DNA from 3 places in the Pseudomonas sp. S11P7 genome. Region 3 is predicted to be linked to each of the others. Evidence: riboswitches for the same ligand, from Rfam matches in the RefSeq annotation. Region 3 holds a riboswitch; each other region holds the start of a gene.
The links. A riboswitch is a leader RNA that binds a small molecule or an ion and turns the genes downstream of it on or off. The one in region 3 is predicted to bind cobalamin.
Positions count from the first base shown of each region.

Region 1: another riboswitch for cobalamin. It lies ahead of M0746_RS13555 (ABC transporter substrate-binding protein); the one in region 3 lies ahead of cobW (cobalamin biosynthesis protein CobW).
Region 2: another riboswitch for cobalamin. It lies ahead of cobO (cob(I)yrinic acid a,c-diamide adenosyltransferase); the one in region 3 lies ahead of cobW (cobalamin biosynthesis protein CobW).

Region 1 covers NZ_JALPKS020000002.1:2,961,558-2,967,550, forward strand. Annotated here, with positions in the region: gene M0746_RS13535 (ABC transporter permease) at 1-373, shown strand, start outside; gene M0746_RS13540 (ABC transporter ATP-binding protein) at 391-1,545, shown strand; gene map (type I methionyl aminopeptidase) at 1,717-2,508, opposite strand; partial or broken gene M0746_RS13550 (ParD-like family protein) at 2,505-2,858, opposite strand; cobalamin riboswitch at 3,106-3,298, shown strand; gene M0746_RS13555 (ABC transporter substrate-binding protein) at 3,442-4,455, shown strand; gene M0746_RS13560 (FecCD family ABC transporter permease) at 4,452-5,468, shown strand; partial or broken gene M0746_RS13565 (ABC transporter ATP-binding protein) at 5,465-5,993, shown strand, end outside.
Region 2 covers NZ_JALPKS020000002.1:3,746,402-3,752,394, forward strand. Annotated here, with positions in the region: gene cobD (threonine-phosphate decarboxylase CobD) at 1-230, opposite strand, end outside; gene cbiB (adenosylcobinamide-phosphate synthase CbiB) at 223-1,131, opposite strand; gene bluB (5,6-dimethylbenzimidazole synthase) at 1,128-1,778, opposite strand; gene M0746_RS17205 (cobyrinate a,c-diamide synthase) at 1,775-3,175, opposite strand; gene cobO (cob(I)yrinic acid a,c-diamide adenosyltransferase) at 3,172-3,783, opposite strand; cobalamin riboswitch at 3,865-4,088, opposite strand; gene M0746_RS17215 (hypothetical protein) at 4,252-4,836, shown strand; gene M0746_RS17220 (PQQ-dependent sugar dehydrogenase) at 4,903-5,993, shown strand, end outside.
Region 3 covers NZ_JALPKS020000002.1:2,804,334-2,810,326, reverse strand. Annotated here, with positions in the region: gene M0746_RS12945 (SET domain-containing protein) at 1-675, opposite strand, end outside; gene nfuA (Fe-S biogenesis protein NfuA) at 944-1,528, shown strand; gene cobM (precorrin-4 C(11)-methyltransferase) at 1,652-2,398, opposite strand; gene M0746_RS12930 (cobalamin biosynthesis protein) at 2,477-2,890, opposite strand; gene M0746_RS12925 (CbtA family protein) at 2,887-3,588, opposite strand; gene M0746_RS12920 (CbtB domain-containing protein) at 3,599-3,796, opposite strand; cobalamin riboswitch at 3,914-4,135, opposite strand; cobalamin riboswitch at 4,220-4,431, shown strand; gene cobW (cobalamin biosynthesis protein CobW) at 4,532-5,602, shown strand; gene cobN (cobaltochelatase subunit CobN) at 5,606-5,993, shown strand, end outside.

The sequences.
Region 1 (5,993 bases), 160 kb from region 3:
GATCGTCGCGCTGCCGTTCACCATCATCTCGATCATCAACTCACTGAAGCTGTTCGATCAGTCGATCGAAGACGCGGCGGTGATCTGCGGCGCCTCGCGCCTGCAAGCGGTGTTCAAGGTGACGTTCCCGGCGATTCGTCCGGGCATGGTCGCCGGCGCCCTCTTCGCCTTCCTCGTTTCGTGGGACGAAGTGGTGCTCAGCGTGATGATGGCAAGCCCGACTCTGCAAACCCTTCCCGTGAAAATGTGGACCACTTTGCGCCAGGACCTGACCCCGGTGATCGCCGTCGCTTCGACGCTGCTGATCGGCCTGTCGGTCCTGGTCATGGTGATCGCCGCCGCTCTGCGCCGGCGCAACGAAATCAGCGCCTGAGCGCCGAGGAGTACGACATGAGTGCCGTGATCAAAGACGCCTCCCAGCAGCACGACAAACCCCTGGTCAGCCTGCGCAACCTGAACAAGCATTACGGCGATTTTGCTGCCGTGGACAATATCTCGCTGGACATCAAGGACGGTGAGTTCCTGACCTTCCTCGGCTCCAGCGGCTCGGGCAAAAGTACGACGCTGTCGATGCTCGCCGGGTTCGAAACACCGAGCAGCGGCGAGATCCTCGTCAACGGCCAATCGCTGGTCAACGTGCCGCCGCACAAGCGCGACATCGGCATGGTCTTCCAGCGCTATTCGCTGTTCCCGCATCTGTCGGTGCGCGAGAACATCGCCTTCCCCTTGGCGATTCGCAAACTGGCGGCGGCGGAGCGCGACAAGCGTGTCGACGCCATGTTGAAACTGGTGCAACTGGAACAGTTCGCCCATCGCCGCCCTTCGCAACTGTCCGGCGGCCAGCAACAACGTGTGGCCATCGCCCGCGCGCTGGTTTACGAACCACGCATTCTGCTGATGGACGAACCGCTCGGTGCGCTGGACAAGAAGCTGCGCGAAGACCTTCAGGACGAACTGCGCCAACTGCACCGGCGCCTGGGCATCACCATCGTCTACGTGACTCACGATCAGGAAGAAGCCATGCGTTTGTCCCAGCGCATTGCGATCTTCAGCCACGGCAAGATTGTCGGCCTGGGCAGCGGTTATGACCTTTATCAAAATCCGCCGAATGCCTTTGTCGCGTCGTTCCTTGGCAACTCGAACTTTCTCAAGCTCAAGGCCCAGGGCAATGCGGCGGCGAGTTTCGAGGGCCAGCCGTTGTCGATCCGGCTGACGGCCGGGTTGCAGACTGATCAGGATGTGTTGCTGATGGTGAGGCCGGAAAAGGCCTTGGCCTTGAGCGTGCAGCAGGCGAGCAGCGAACCGCTGCCGTCGGGCTGGAACGAAGTGTCAGCGACCGTGGTGGAAGTGCTGTTTCTCGGCGAAAGCCAGACCTGCAGCGTGGTCACCGCAGGCGGAACCTCGATGACGGTGAAAGCCTTGTCAGCCGCCGGCATGCCACTCAAGGCCGGCGACCCGGTGCATGTGCGCTGGGCCACGACGGATGCTTGCGTTTATACCGAATGGACCGAGAGCGATTTGAACAAGGCTGCCGGTGCTCATTGAGTTTTTCCTGACACTCCAAGCCCCCTGTAGGAGTGAGCCTGCTCGCGATAGCGACGTATCAGACGCCAACGATGTTGACTGATAGACCGCTATCGCGAGCAGGCTCACTCCTACAATTGGACCGCATTTCACCCTCGGATCACCCTGCGTCGGGTTGCGGTAGACCGCTTTTCAGACGATGGGCGTAAAGCCCTCAACCTCATCCGGCCACGCTGTCAGCACTTCAAATCCCGTCTCCGTCACCGCGACCATATGTTCCCACTGCGCTGACAAGGAGCCGTCCTTGGTCAGCACCGTCCAGCCATCGGGCATGTTCTTCACATGGCGCTTGCCGGCGTTGAGCATCGGTTCGACGGTAAAAATCATCCCTGCCTTCAACTTCAGCCCTTGATTGGGAAAGCCGTAATGCAGAATCTGCGGTTCATCGTGATAGACCTTGCCGATGCCGTGGCCGCAATATTCGCGGACCACGCTGAAGCCCTCCTTTTCGGCCAGGCTCTGAATGGCGTGGCCAATATCGCCCAGTGTTGCGCCCGGTTTCACCGCGCGAATGCCCGCGCACATCGCCTCATAGGTGGTCTTGATCAGGTGCTGAGCTTCGGGGGTCGCCTCACCCACTACGTACATACGGCTGGTATCACCGAACCAGCCATCCTTGATCACGGCGATGTCGAGATTGACGATGTCGCCGTCCTTCAACGGCGTACCCGATGGAATCCCGTGGCACACCACATCGTTGACCGAGGCGCAGACGGTCTTCGGGAAACCGTGATAACCGACGTTGGCCGGCACGGCTTTTTGCACATTGACGATGTAGTCGTTGCACAGCCGATCCAGTTCATCGGTGGTCACGCCAGCCTTGACGTGAGGCACTAGCATCGCCAGCACGTCGGCAGCAAGTTTGCCGGCAGCGCGGGATTTTTCGATCTCGGCCGGGGTGTTGAGTTTGATCTGGTTTCTCATGCGAGGGCGACTTCCTGTGTCAGTTGGTGCAGGTCGAGCCCGCCGTTCTGTTCGGCGCGGATCAGCAGGCGGCAGATGGCGCTGTGGTCGAGGTTGGGATGCAGTTCGGCGAGCATGCCGATGCGCATCCAGTGCTCGGCCTGCGCGTTGATCGAGCGGCTGAGTGCGTTGCTGGAGATGCGCAGGTTTTCGTGCATGTCTTCGGAGATTTTTACGATGCCCATGGGTGTTATCCGATACGAAGTGTATATGGATCGTATATTAGCTGCGGGGGTTCGCGGATTGCAAATCCGGGTTGTGACGTTTGTTTTTTTCAGGGTCTGCAGGCGGGTGGTTAGAAGCATGCGGTCGGCTTTGAACCTGTGGTGGCCCCGCCCCTCACCCCAGCCCTCTCCCGAGGGAGAGGGAGCCGATCTTCGTTAGCTTCTGAATTTGTGTTCAGCTCGGTACTCGGTGTGGCCATATGTCGCCCAAACACCGCGATCAGTCCCCTCTCCCTCCGGGAGAGGGCTAGGTGAGGGGCTTTTGATTTGCATCCATGATCGGCTTCAATCTCGGCTCGCCAACAGATTCATCTCCCCCTCAACCAGCCAAATCGTCTACCATGCCGCCGCCGGTTTCCACACGGGATTAATAGGGAATCCGAGGTGCTTGCTCAGCATCGATCGGAACTGCCCCCGCAACTGTAGGTGCCGAGCCTGCTCCACGACTGCCACTGGGTAACCCCGGGAAGGCCGGAGCCAGGCGATGACGCATCAGTCAGGAGACCTGCCGGCACAATGACTACTAACCGGCGGGGTGTCCGGGAAGGACATCGTGCCGTGCGCGTTTTTCGCGTGATGACCGGCCTTGCGCTGTTTGCCGACAGCGCTTGATGGTGTGTTTCCAAACCGTACCCGCCCTCCCCGTACGGTTCCATTGGAGACTGCTTTCATGCTGCTGACCCGCATTGCCACCCTGCTCACCGGTCTGAGCCTCTGTGCCTTGGCGCAAGCGGCGCCCACGGTTTATCCGCTGACGATCGAGAATTGCGGCAGCAGCCTGACCTTCCAGCACGCCCCCGCCCGCACAGTCACGATCGGCCAGGCCGGCACGGAAATGCTCTATGCCCTGGGTCTGGGCGACCAAGTCATTGGCACCTCGCTGTGGTTCAACGACGTGCAGACCCAATACAAGGCGCAGAACAACACGATCGAGCGCCTCGCCGATAACGAACCCAGCTTCGAAGCAGTGATCGGCAAGCGCCCTGAACTGGTCGCGGTAGAACTGGAATGGATGGTCGGCCCGCAAGGCGCGGTCGGCACTCGCGAGCAGTTTCATGAGTTGAAGATTCCGACCTACCTGCTGCCCTCCGATTGCGAAGCCAAGGACAACCTCGTCGGCTCGGACGGAACGCGGCTGGCGCCGTTTCGCATCGACAGCATCTACAAAGGCGTGAGCCAACTGGCGGCGATTTTCGATGTGCAGGCACGCGGTGAACAGCTCAACGAACAGCTCAAAGCCAGCCTCGCGCAATCGATCGCCACGGCGAAAACCCAGCAGCGCAAAGACGTCAGCGCAGTGGTCTGGTTTTCCAGCGCCGAAATGGACATCGAGCCGTTTGTGGCCGGGCACAAAGGCGTTCCGGATTTCATGCTGAGTACCCTGGGCGTACGCAATGTGGTTGAGTCAGATGAAGAATGGCCGACCGTGGGCTGGGAAACCATCGCCAAGGCCAACCCGACGTTCCTGATCATTGCGCGCATGGATCGTCGGCGTTTCCCGGCTGATGACTATCAGAAGAAACTCGCGTTCCTGCGCAGCGACCCGGTAACGCGCAACATGGACGCGGTGAAACACAACCGCATCATCATCCTCGACGCCATGGCCATGCAGGCCAGCCTGCGTACCTTCGACGGCCTCGCACAATTGGCCGCCGCCATCAATGCCTACGACCTGGTGCCATGAGCAGACGCCTGATCCGTTCGCTGCTGGTTCTGCTGACGCTTGCGCTTGCGCTGATGGGCGGCGTGGCGATAGGTGAGACTTCGATCGAGCCGAGCGTGGTGCTGCAGGTGCTGGCCAACAAGCTTTGGGGCGCCGGCTATGTGCTCGACCCGATCGACGAAGGCATCGTCTGGAATTACCGCCTGACCCGCGCGCTGGTCGCCGCTGCCTGCGGTGCCGGGCTGGCAACGTGTGGGGTGATCTTGCAGTCGCTGTTGCGCAATCCGCTGGCCGATCCGTATCTGCTGGGCATCTCCGCCGGCGCTTCGACTGGCGCGGTGATGGTCGCCTTGCTTGGCGTGGGTGCCGGGCTGGTGTCGCTGTCGGCTGGCGCGTTTGCCGGTGCGGTGACGGCGTTCGTGCTGGTCATTCTGCTGGCGCGGGTCAGCGGTTCGGCCAGCGGTACCGGGCAGATCATTCTGGCCGGGATTGCCGGTTCGCAATTGTTCAATGCGCTGACAGCGTTTTTGATTACCCGCTCGGCGAGTTCCGAACAGGCCCGCGGGATCATGTTCTGGCTGCTTGGCAACCTCGGCGGGGTGCGCTGGCCGTCGGTGTGGCTGGCGGTGCCGGTGGCCGTGCTCGGGCTGGTCGTGTGTCTGTGGCATCGGCGGGCGCTGGATGCGTTTACCTTTGGCGCGGATTCGGCGGCGTCGCTCGGCATACCGGTGCGTCGCGTGCAGATTCTGCTGATCGGTTGCGCAGCGCTGGTCACGGCCGTGATGGTCTCGATTGTCGGTTCGATCGGTTTTGTCGGCCTGGTGATTCCCCATGCAGCGCGGTTGTTGCTCGGCACCGGTCATGCTCGATTGCTGCCGGCGAGTGCTTTGGGCGGCGCGGTGTTTTTGATCGCTGCCGACGTGCTGTCACGCACCCTGATCAAGGGCCAGGTGATTCCGGTCGGGGTCATCACCGCGCTGGTCGGCGCGCCGGTGTTCGCGCTGATTCTGGTGGGCCGGAGATCGGCGCGATGACGGCGGTCTTGAGTTGTTCGCAACTGAGCTTCAAGGTGCGTGGCGCCGAGTTGCTGAAGGCTGTCAGCCTTGAGGTGCAACGCGGCGAGACGTTGGGCATCGTCGGGCCGAATGGCGCGGGCAAATCGACCCTGTTGAAGCTGTTGGCCGGCTTGCGCGAACCGAGCGCTGGCGAGGTACTGCTCGACGGTCAGCGGCTGGGAAAAATGGCGCGCCGCAGCGTTGCGCAGACACTCGCGGTGGTCGAGCAACAGGCCGACACCGATGACGGCATTCGTGTGTTCGATGCGGTGGCGCTGGGGCGTACGCCTTGGTTGTCGGCGCTGCAACCGTGGTCGGCGGCGGACGCTGGCATTGTTGAGCAAGCGCTGGTAGACGTCGATGCGGTGCACTTGCGCCAGCGCATCTGGCGCAGTCTGTCGGGGGTGAGCGGCAACGGGTGCATATCGCTCGTGCCTTGGCACAGCGGCCGCAGATTCTGTTGCTCGACGAGCCGGCCAATCATCTCGATATTCAGCATCAGCT
Region 2 (5,993 bases), 940 kb from region 3:
ATGGCCATCTGCGAACCGGCCACCGGCAGCACTTGCGCGGCGCCGTAGTAATCGCACGCCGCCTGCTCCAGGCCATCGTCGGTTTCCGGCAAGCGCGCCCAGGCCCGCACGGGGATCTCCGGGATCGGAAAAGGCCATGGCGCCAGACCGCTGGACAGGTCCAGCCAGTCGGCTTCGGCAATGCCGTAATCGTCTGCAGCCTTGCGCAGCCGGCCACCGTGCTCAAGCATAGAATTCAGCCCCCACGCAAAGAATCAGCAGCCATAACCATACCCCGCGCTGGACCAATTGCCAGCCGCGCTCGATGGAATCGGCGTCGGCAGGGGCGCCTTCGCCGAGCTGCGGGCGCTCGTGCAGTTCGCCGTGGTAAATCGCCGGCCCGCCCAGCTCGACGCCGAGTGCGCCAGCGCCAGCCGCCATCACCGGGCCGGCGTTGGGGCTGTCCCATTGTGGCGCCTGTGTACGCCAGCACTTGAGCGCGAGGCGGGTTTTGCCGAGCAGCGCGTAGGTCAGCGCCACCAACCGCGCAGGAATGTAGTTCAACACGTCGTCGATCTTCGCCGCCGCCCAGCCGAAGCGCTCGAAGCGTTCGTTGCGATAGCCCCACATCGCGTCCAGCGTGTTGCTCAAGCGATAGAGCACCACGCCCGGCGCCCCGGCGACGACAAACCAGAACAGCGCAGCAAATACCGCGTCGCTACCATTTTCCAGCACCGATTCAGTGGCGGCGCGGGCCACGGCGTTGCTGTCAAGTTCGTCGGTCTGGCGACTGACCAGATAGCCGACGCGAGTGCGCGCTTCGGTCAGATCATCAGCGCGCAACGCCGCTGCCACCGGCGCGACATGTTCGCCGAGGCTGCGCATGCCGAGGGCGCAATACAGCGCAAGAATTTCGACAATCCAGCCGACATAAGGCGCCCAGGAAAACGCCGTGGCGAGCAACGTCAGCGGCAGCACCGCGATCACCCACGCGGTCACGCCATGGCTGCGCCAGCCGCGACCACCGGCGTTGAAACGTTGCTCGATGCGCCCGGCAAAATTGCCGAAGGCCACCAGCGGATGCCAGCGTTTCGGTTCACCAAGCAGCGCATCCAGCGCCACCGCGGCGACACTCAACAACGCCACACTCATTGACCCACTCCCCAATAATTTTCGTACAGCAACTCGTTCAGCGGTCGCGCCTGCGCCCAGCCTTCAAGGACCAGCATCGGCGCCGGGTAAAATTCCTTGACCGGGCCCAGGCACAGCACGGCCAGCGGCTTGGCACCCGCGGGCAAGTGCAGCAGATCGGCCAGCGCCTGCGGCTCGAACAGCGATACCCAGCCCATGCCCAATCCTTCGGCACGAGCCGCCAGCCACAGATTCTGGATCGCGCAGGACAGCGAAGCCATGTCCATTTCCGGCAGCGTGCGCCGGCCGAAGATGTGCTTTTCGCGATCGTCCATCAGTGCCGCGACCAGCACTTCGGCACAGTCGTTGATGCCCTCGACCTTGAGCTTCATGAACTCGTCGCTGCGCTCGCCGAGGGCTTCGGCGGTGCGCACGCGTTCTGCTTCCACCAATTGCTGGATCTGCCCGCGCAGGGTTCGGTCGCTGATGCGGATGAAGCGCCAGGGCTGCATCAGGCCGACGCTTGGCGCCTGATGGGCGGCTTCGAGCAAACGCAGCAGCAGTAGCGGTTCAACGGTGCCGCCGCTGAAGTGGCGCATGTCGCGGCGTTCGGCGATGGCTTTGTAAACCGCTTGGCGCTCGGCTTCGGAGAATGCGTTGTCGGTCATGGCCCCATCGCTGGCAAGCCAGCTCCCACAGTGGACGGTGCAATACCTGACGAAACGTAATCCCCTGTGGGAGCTGGCTTGCCAGCGATGGCGGTCTCAAGACCCGGCGCAAACAGCGCAGCGACAGCCGCAGGATTCGACGGAAAATAAAAGTGCACATAAGAAGCCGTCATCCGCCCTTGCCGGTAGACCGCCTCAGCCCCGCGCCCGCCATTGGGGCTCAATCCACGGGCAATCGGCGTCAGCTCGGTTGTCGTCAGGGAGTGATGGTAAGTGTGGCCGCGCAGCGAGCCTTCCGGCAGATCAACCGCCTGCAATGCCAACGCCGCCAGACGCTTTTGCATTACCGCGTCGCCCTGCAACAACCCGACCAGTTCAGCGCGGGTGCCTTCGACATCGGTCAACGAATCGAGCAGATACAGCATGCCACCGCATTCGGCCAGCAACGGCTTGCCTGCCGCATGGTGCGCGCGGATCGCCTCGATCATTGCAGTGTTCTGTGCCAGCGCAACATGGTGCAGCTCGGGGTAACCGCCCGGCAGATAAAGGCTGTCCGCCCCGGGCAATTGCGTGTCGCGGATCGGCGAGAAGAAGCTCAACTCTGCGCCCATCGCCCGCAACAGATCGAGGCTTGCACCATAGGTGAAAGCGAACGCTTCGTCGCGGGCAACGGCGATCCGCACGCCGTGCAACAGCGGCTCGGCAGCAATCACATCCGGCGCGGCGAACTCGACGGCCGGCGGCAAGGCGACTTCGCAACTGCTGGCCAATGCATCGGCGGCGGCGTCGAGGCGCAGGTCCAGATCATTCAGTTCGCTGGCCTGCACCAGGCCGAGATGGCGGCTCGGCAGCTCGATGCCGGTCTCGCGCGACAATGCGCCGTACCAGCGCAGGCCTTCAGTGAGGCTGCCTTCGAGCAATTGCGCATGACGCAAGGTGCCGACGCGGTTGGCCAGCACGCCGGCGAACGGCAGGTCCGGCTGATATTTCGCCAGGCCCAGCGCCAACGCACCGAACGTCTGCGCCATGGCGGTGCCGTCGATCACCCCGAGCACCGGCACGCCAAAGTGTCGCGCCAGGTCAGCGCTCGATGGCGTGCCGTCAAACAGGCCCATCACGCCTTCGATCAGAATCAGGTCCGCATCGGCGGCGGCTTCCCACAACAGGCGACGGCTTTCCTGCTCGCCGACCATCCACATGTCCAGTTGATAGACCGGCGCACCACTGGCGCGCTCGAGGATCATCGGGTCGAGAAAATCCGGGCCGCATTTGAACACGCGGACCTTGCGCCCCTGATTGCGATGCAAACGGGCGAGCGCGGCGGTGACGGTGGTCTTGCCCTGACCGGAGGCCGGCGCGGCGATCAGGACCGCCGGGCAGTGACGGGGCTGATTCAAAGTTCGACGCCTTTCTGCGCTTTGATCCCGGCCTGGAAAGCGTGCTTGAGCATGCCCATTTCCGTGACCGTATCGCCCATCTCGAGCATTTCCGGCTTGGCGCCGCGCCCGGTCACGACGACATGCTGCATCGGCGGCCGCGCCTGCAAATCGCTGAGCACCTGATCGAGATCCAGATAACCGTGCTTGAGGGCGATGTTCAGTTCATCGAGCACCACCAGCCCGATCGACGGATCGCGCAGCAGCTCGCGAGAAACTTCCCACGCCGCCGTGGCGGCGGCGATGTCGCGCTGGCGGTCCTGAGTTTCCCAGGTGAAGCCTTCGCCCATCACATGAAAGCGCACCTGCTCGGGGAAGCGGCGGAAGAACAGCTCCTCGCCGGTGCTGTTGCGGCCCTTGATGAACTGCACCACACCGCACTGCATGCCGTGGCCCATGGCGCGGGCGAGCATGCCGAAAGCCGAGCTGCTTTTGCCTTTGCCGTTGCCGGTCAGCACCAGCACCAGGCCGCACTCGTCGGGCGAATTGGCGATGCGTTCATCGATCACGGCTTTTTTGCGCTGCATGCGCGCCAGATGGCGTTCGTCGCGCTCGGGGGAATCGGTCATGGGGGAGCTCTCCGTTGAGACGGGTAAACGGCGGGCAGGCACAAGAATAGACGGCAAAAAGCCTGGCATCGCCCACCGTGATGCCGCTGGATGGATCAGGCCGGTCTCCGGGCTCATGAGCGGCGTTGGCCAGACTGCGCGCCTTCCCGCTGTTGAGCAGTGGCATTGAACGCAGTGTTCACTCATTTACCGTTGCGGGGGCAGCGCCGGGATCGTCGTGGCTTCGCGTGAAGACCACCCTCACCGGCTTCCCTGTTTCACTCTGTCGACGCAGGTCACAGAGCACCTGAAACAAGCGGCGAAGGTTAGAGGGTTGGGGGTGGAGCGTCAATTAAAGAGGCGGCCATCGGGCGAGAAACTGCCATCAATCAATTATCTGTTGGCAATCTTGTGCCAGACTGTGACAAGTGATATCAAAGAGCCATGCTTTTCTCGAAAAAGCACACCACAACAATAAGGACGATGACGATGCAAGGCATGATCATCAGCAACCCGCGCCTGGAATTCCTGCGCCCGGTGCTTGAACGCTGGTTTGACTGTATCGACCGCTACAACACCGTGCGCGGCGACGGCGACACGCCGTACTGGCATGACGAGAAAGCCAACCTCGGCCTGCTCTCCGCCGCCGCCTGGATGGCCGAACTGGTGACCTTGAACGACACCGTCACCCGTAAACAGAACGAAGACGGCGAGCGCAATGCCCGCGCCGATCTGTTTATCGCCGGCAGCGACGACCGCGCCTTCCTTCAGGCCACCCAGCGCTGGCCACGGGTGAACAACCTCAACCTGACCCAGGCTCTTGCCGACATCACTCAGGACGCCAAGCGCATCAGTTACGCCAGCGATCTCAAGCTCGGCTGCCTGTTCGTCGCCCCGCAAAAAGCCCAGCACAGCGCCAGCCCCGAAGAATTGCAGGACATGGTCGACGACCTGCAAAAGGAACACACCTGCGCCGTGGCCTGGTATTTCCCCTACGCCTACCGCAAATTGCACAGCGAAGCGGGCAACTATCACCCGGGCATCGCGGTACTGTTCAAGGAAGCCCGCGGCTGAGCAGTTGAACCATCGGGCTTGCGCCCTCCTCTATGGTTAGGAATGCATTCATAGGGAAGATCAGCAATGCGCAAGCCCCACCTCGTTTTCGTCATCGCCCTCGCCGGCGGGCTCAGCGCCTGCGGCGAAACCTCCAGCCTGCAAGTCTCCGACGGCACTGGCCCGTCGCCGAAACTGCCGGAACCGAACAAGACCCTGATCCCGACGGTGAACATCGCCCCGGCGATCGGCTGGCCGGAGGGGGCAAAACCGACGGCAGCGGCCGGCACTCAGGTCGCAGCATTTGCCGAAGGCCTCGATCACCCGCGCTGGCTGTATGTGCTGCCCAACGGTGATGTACTGGTGGCCGAAACCAATGCGCCACCGAAACCGGATGACAGCAAGGGCATTCGTGGCTGGGTGATGAAAAAGGTCATGGGCAAGGCTGGCGCCGGGGTACCGAGCCCGAACCGCATCACCTTGCTGCGCGATGCCGACAAGGACGGTGTGGCCGAGACCCGCACGGTGTTTCTGCAGAATCTCAATTCGCCGTTCGGCATGACCCTGGTCGGCAACGATCTGTACGTGGCCGATACCGATCGCCTGTTGCGCTTCAACTACGAGCCCGGTGCCACCGAAATCAAGACCCAGCCGATCAAGGTCGTCGATCTGCCGGGCGGCACGCTGAACCATCACTGGACCAAGAACGTGATCGCCAGCAAGGACGGCAGCAAGCTTTATGTCACCGTCGGTTCGAACAGCAACGTCGGCGAAAACGGCCTGGATCAGGAAGAAGGTCGCGCGGCAATCTGGGAAGTCGATCGGGCGACAGGCAATCACCGGATCTTCGCCTCGGGCATCCGCAACCCCAACGGCCTGGCCTGGGAGCCCACCAGTGGCGCGCTGTGGACGGCGGTCAACGAGCGTGACGAGATCGGCAGTGACCTGGTGCCGGACTACATCACCTCGGTCAAGGACGGCGGTTTCTATGGCTGGCCATTCAGCTATTACGGCCAGCATGTCGACGTGCGGGTCAAGCCGCAGAACCTCGATCTGGTGGCCAAGGCCATCGTCCCGGATTACGCAGTCGGCCCGCACACCGCCTCGCTGGGCCTGACCTTCGCCGAGGGCAACACGTTGCCTGCGCAATTCAAGGAAGGTGCGTTCATCGGCCAGCA
Region 3 (5,993 bases):
TGAGGTTTCGGCTTCGATCTTGCGTACCACCCGCATGATCGTGGCGTCGCCATTGGCGCTGAACAAATGCTCGAAATCGCTGACTGGCCCTTGATGCCCGAGCAGCCATAACGCGCGTTGCTCGACCAGATTGTTCAGGAGGCGCTGCCAATCGGCAGAAGTGGCAGGGCGTCGAGGCACCAGCGTGTACCAGGCGAGCACCAGGTCGAGCCGCACCGAACCATCACTTTTGAGTCCGTTGCCGACCTTGCGATGGATGTCCAGCAAGACATCCACGTCGATGGACCAATACAACGGAACTTCCCTCAGCGTGACCGAGTAACCGGCGATGGGGAAAACTTCCGGCGGGTCAGGCGTTGGCGTTCTGGTCGAACTCAGGTGGAAAGACAGCAGGTCATAGAGGAAATCTTTGCCCAACAACGAATGATCGACCGTGGCTGGCGTGGACAAGTGCTGGATGAAGTCTTCGTCTGTTTCGAGTTTCCTGAGGACACGGAATGCTTCCTTGCACTCGCGCCCCAACGCGGAGGCGGCGGGCGGGCAGTAATAGAGCTGACGGGCATCCGTGTTGAACTGATCGTTGATGAGCCCATGCAGGTAGCTGATCAGGTGGTTGAGATCCTGCAATCTGCGAGGCGGCGTCTTGTTGTAGAAACGGGATAACGAGGTAGACATTCAAGGCCTTTGAACCGTAGCGGCTGGTAAATAGTCGAAGGCCGTGAATATAGGGGCATGGAAAACTGGCTGAGGGATACATATATAGGGGCCCGAATGTGCTTGGGTTTCCATTTGTTAACAGCGCAGCAGCCGGCCAAACGCCCACTCGTCGCCACCGTCAGTGAGCGGGCGAGGGCAAACGCCCGGCTTTTTCCGACAAAAATACTGGGACTTTGTCCCGCGCGCCGATTGGCGTAAACTGCGCCCAAGCCTGCGAGGAGTTTCCATGACCGCTATTACCATTACCGACGCCGCCCACGATTACTTGGCTGATCTGCTGTCCAAGCAGAACACCCCGGGCATCGGCATCCGCGTCTTTATCACCCAGCCTGGCACCCAGTACGCCGAGACCTGCATTGCCTATTGCAAGCCGGGCGAAGAAAAACCTGAAGACACGGCGCTGGGGCTGAAAAGCTTCACCGCTTATATCGATTCGTTCAGCGAAGCGTTTCTTGACGACGCCGTGGTCGATTACGCCACCGACCGCATGGGCGGCCAGCTGACCATCAAGGCGCCAAACGCCAAAGTGCCGATGGTCAACGCCGACAGTCCGGTCAACGAACGCATCAACTACTACCTGCAAACCGAAATCAACCCGGGGCTGGCCAGCCACGGCGGTCAGGTCAGCCTGATCGATGTGGTTGAAGACGGCATTGCCGTGTTGCAGTTCGGTGGCGGTTGCCAGGGCTGCGGCCAGGCCGACGTGACCTTGAAGGAAGGCATCGAGCGCACGCTGCTCGAGCGCATCCCGGAACTCAAGGGCGTGCGCGACGTGACCGACCACACGCAGAAAGAAAACGCCTACTACTAAGGCGTTCGCTGCGAACAGAAAAAACGGCGCCCCGTGAGCGCCGTTTTTTTATGCCCCGCAGTTATGTTTGATCGTTCCCACGCTCTGCGTGGTAACGCCGCCCGGGACGCTCCGCGTTCCAGCTCACGGCCTGTATAAATGCGCATGCCCCGCCCGATACAACGACGACTCACTGAACACCTCGCTACCCAACACCCGCCCGACCAGAATCAACGCCGTACGCCGAAAGCCTTTCGCGGCAACTTTGTCGGCAATGTCCGCCAGCGTGCCCACCACCCAGTCCTGATCCGGCCACGTCGCCCGATGAATCACCGCAATCGGGCAATCCGCGCCGTAATGAGGTAATAACTCGAGAATGATCTTCTCCAGATGATTGACTCCGAGGTGAATCGCCATGGTCGCGCCATGCTGTGCCAAATTTCCCAGTTCTTCGCCCGCCGGCATCGCGGTTTTATCGGCATAGCGGGTCAGAATTACGCTTTGGGATACGTCCGGCAAAGTCAGTTCGGCACCGAGCAGCGCCGCGCAGGCGGCGGTGGCCGTGACCCCCGGAACGATCTCGAACGGGATATCAAGCTCGCGCAAACAGCGAATCTGTTCGCCGATTGCGCCATACAGGCTCGGATCGCCGGAATGTACCCGCGCGACGTCCTGGCCGTTGGCGTGCGCGGTCTTGATCAGCTCGATGATCTGTTCAAGGTGCAGCTCGGCACTGTTGACCACGGTTTGCGCCTGATGGCCTTCGAGCACCGCGGCGGGTACCAGTGAACCGGCGTAGATGATCACCGGGCATTGGCGGATCAGCCGCTGGCCTTTGACGGTGATCAATTCCGGATCACCGGGGCCGGCGCCGATGAAGTAAACGGTCATCGTTGAATCCTTGAAGAAGAGGCGCGACAACGCTTCAGATGAAGATTGCTCATGATGGATGGCGGCGATTATCAGGATTTACGCGGCGCCGGCCAATGCCAGCGTTGCCTGAGCGTATTTTTGTCGGCTGATCAGCAGTTTTGCCGGCGCTTGTAGCAATTGTTCTGCAAGCGCCAGCGCCGCGCTTTCCGCCACGCCGTAGCAGCCGGTGCGTTCATAAGCGATTTGCGACTGATGGCTGAGCATGGACTGGTAACCGGCCAGTTCCTCGCTGCTGAAGTACAGCAGGGGTAATGCCAGTTGCGCGGCCAGTTCCTGCAGGCTCGGTTCGTCGCGCTTCAAATCGATGCTGGCCAAGGCCTTGATCGACTTGAGCTCAATGCCATGCGCCTGCAAGGCCTGGTCGAGTAACGCGCGCAGCGTGCTGGTCGGACAGCCGCGCTGGCAGCCGAGGCCGACCACCAGCGTCGACGCTGCGCAGTCATCGCTCATGCGTGATAGTGGCCATCGCTGTTGCGGCGGAACAACCACGCACTGATCAGGCCCAGGGCCAGCCAGAACGCCACGTTGGTCAACTGCGAAGCGATTTTGAATTGGCTTTCCAGCGCTTCGGGCGCGAGCATTGAATGCACCAGCGGCTGCGGCGCGCCGATCACATGCGGCACGGCGAGAATCGCCACGCCCAGCAGCTTCATCAGCCAGTGTCGGCTGAAGGCGATCAGCGACAGGCCGACGGCGGTCGAGGCCGCAGTGCCGATCCACCACATCTGCCGCGACGCCAGATCAGCCGCAGCGGTGCCCGGCAATTCCGGCGGCAGGCCCAGGGTCGGCGCCAGCACGAACGTGGCATAACCGGCCAGCCCCCAAAGCAGGCCTTGCGCGGTGGAGCGCGGCGCACGCAGGGTGTACAGGCCCGCCAGCATCAGGGCGAAACCAACCGCCACCACCAGATTGCCACCTGTGGTCGAAACCACGCGCTGCCAGCCGTTCTCAGGCTCCCAGGCGTCGCCATCGTGGCTGTGCGCCGCAGTGCCGGCCGCGTGTTCGTGGACTTCGGCGACCGGCTCGGATTTTTCAAAGGTTTCGGCCTGAAGAATCAGCGGTGAGACCCAGAAGCTTTGCAGCAGTGTGAGCAGCAGGGCGGCCAGCAGGCCGCTGAAACCTGCGGTTTGCGCAATTCGCTTGATCATTCGGGAGGTCTCAGTGGCAAGGAAACGCAGCGCTGTGGCGGGTATCGTGAGCTGCGTTGTGCACCGCTTCGATATGCGAAAAACCGGCGAAATACACCAGGCCCGCGCCGAGAATCGAGGCGAAGGCTGCCGCGATCAGGCGTTGGCTCAGGGTGGTGGTGCTGGCGATTTTGTCCGTTTTGCTGGCGGTGCTGCTGATGATCGACATGGCGCTTCCCTATAGTGTCAGGGGCAGTCGAACGCATGCGGACCCTGCGTGACGGACACGCAGAGGTACGAACAGCGCCCGCCCACCGCGGGTTTGTTATGTCCAGTGACGCCGATTGCGCACTGTGTGTTGCGGGCCGGTCTCCGGGCTCACGAGGGGTTGGCGCCTGGCCGACCTGCAAGCGTCACCTTCCCATGCCGGGTTGGCACAGTGGCTTTGACGCTTCGCTCGCTTACCGTTGCGGGGGCAGCACCGGACTGACATGGCTCTGAGTAAAGCACATGATTCACCGGTTTCCCGTTTCACCCTGTGAAGGGCACCCGTAACAAGGCGCACAGGAGAGCATGTAGGTGGGTTTGAGTCAATTTCGGGCAGGAGTGAATATCCACGAAACCAAAGCATTGACCCATCATCAACCCATGCGTAGCCTTGCGCCTTCGAGGTTCTTCGACATCTGTCGAAGCTAAGAAGGGAACGCGGTCAAAGCCGCGGCTGCCCCCGCAACTGTGAACAGTGATGTTCGCTGCCACGCCACTGCCAGCTCAATCCACGAGCCCGCGGGAAGGCGCAGCGAACGCCAGGCCCGGCGCCTGAACACTGTCAGCCAGGAGACCTGCCTCGTCACAGATTCTCACTTTCAACCGGGCGGGGTGATCCGGTGGCGAATACTTCCGGCGCGCCTGCGCGTTTCCGGTTCTCGTCCCGTATGCCCGCCGCTTGCCAAAGGGCATACCGATGAAAACACTGGCCAAACTCCCTGTCACCATCGTCACCGGTTTCCTCGGTTCGGGCAAAACCACGTTGCTGCGGCACATGCTCGACAACGCCCAGGGCCGGCGTATCGCGGTGATCGTCAATGAGTTCGGCGAGCTGGGCATCGACGGCGAAATCCTCAAGCAATGCACCATCGGCTGCACCGAAGAAGAAGCCAGCGGCCGCGTTTACGAACTGGCCAACGGCTGCCTGTGCTGCACGGTGCAGGAAGAGTTCTTCCCGGTGATGCGCGAACTGGTCGCACGACGCGGCGATCTCGATCACATCCTCATCGAAACGTCGGGCCTGGCCCTGCCCAAGCCGTTGGTGCAAGCCTTCCAGTGGCCGGAAATCCGCAGCGCCTGCACCGTTGATGCGGTGATCACCGTGGTCGACAGCCCGGCCGTGGCCGCCGGCACCTTCGCCGCATTCCCGGATCAGGTCGATGCGCAGCGCAAGCTTGACCCGAACCTCGATCACGAATCGCCGCTGCACGAATTGTTCGCCGACCAACTGGCCAGCGCCGATCTGGTGATTCTCAACAAGGCCGACCAGACCAGTCCGGAAGATCTGGCGCGTGTACGTCTGGAAGTCGCCGAAGAGCTGCCACCTGCGGTGAAAATCGTTGAAGCCAGCAACGGCCGTCTGCCGCTGGACGTGCTGATCGGCCTCGGCGCCGGTTCCGAAGAGCACATCGACAGCCGGCACAGTCACCACGACCATCATCACGACGGTGATGACGATCACGATGACCACGACCATGACGCCTTCGACTCGATCTCCATCGAACTGCCGCAAGCCGACGAAAGCCTGCTGCTCGACGCGCTGACGCAACTGGTGGTGCAGCACGGCATCCTGCGCGTCAAAGGCTTCGCCGCGATTCCGAACAAGCCGATGCGCTTGCTGATTCAAGGCGTGGGTACGCGCTTTGACAAACATTTCGACCGTCAGTGGGGCGCCGACGAAGCGCGCGTAACGCGGCTGGTATTGATCGGTCAGGAACTCGATGCGACGCAACTCGAAGCGCAACTGCGCGCCGCGCTCAGCGTGTAAGCCATGCACCTGCTCAGGACCCAACCCGGCGGTTTCGTCTCGGATGACAACATTGCCGACCTTGGCCAGACGCCCGCCGAGCTGGTGATCCTGTGCAGCGGCGATTCCAGCCTCGCGCTGCTCGCCGAAGCGGCGCAGCAGTTGCCGCCGGACTACCCGAGCCTGCGTCTGGCCAACCCGATGCAGGTGCAGAATCACGCCTCGGTCGATCTGTATGTCGATGAAGTGTTGCGTCACGCCAAGGTGATTCTGATTTCGCTGCACGGCGGCATCGCCTATTGGCGCTATGGCGTCGAGCGTCTCGTGGAACTGTCTGAACGCGGCGTGCAAGTGATTCTGGTGCCGGGCGACGATCGTCCCGATCCTGAACTGAGTGACTTGAGCACCGTCA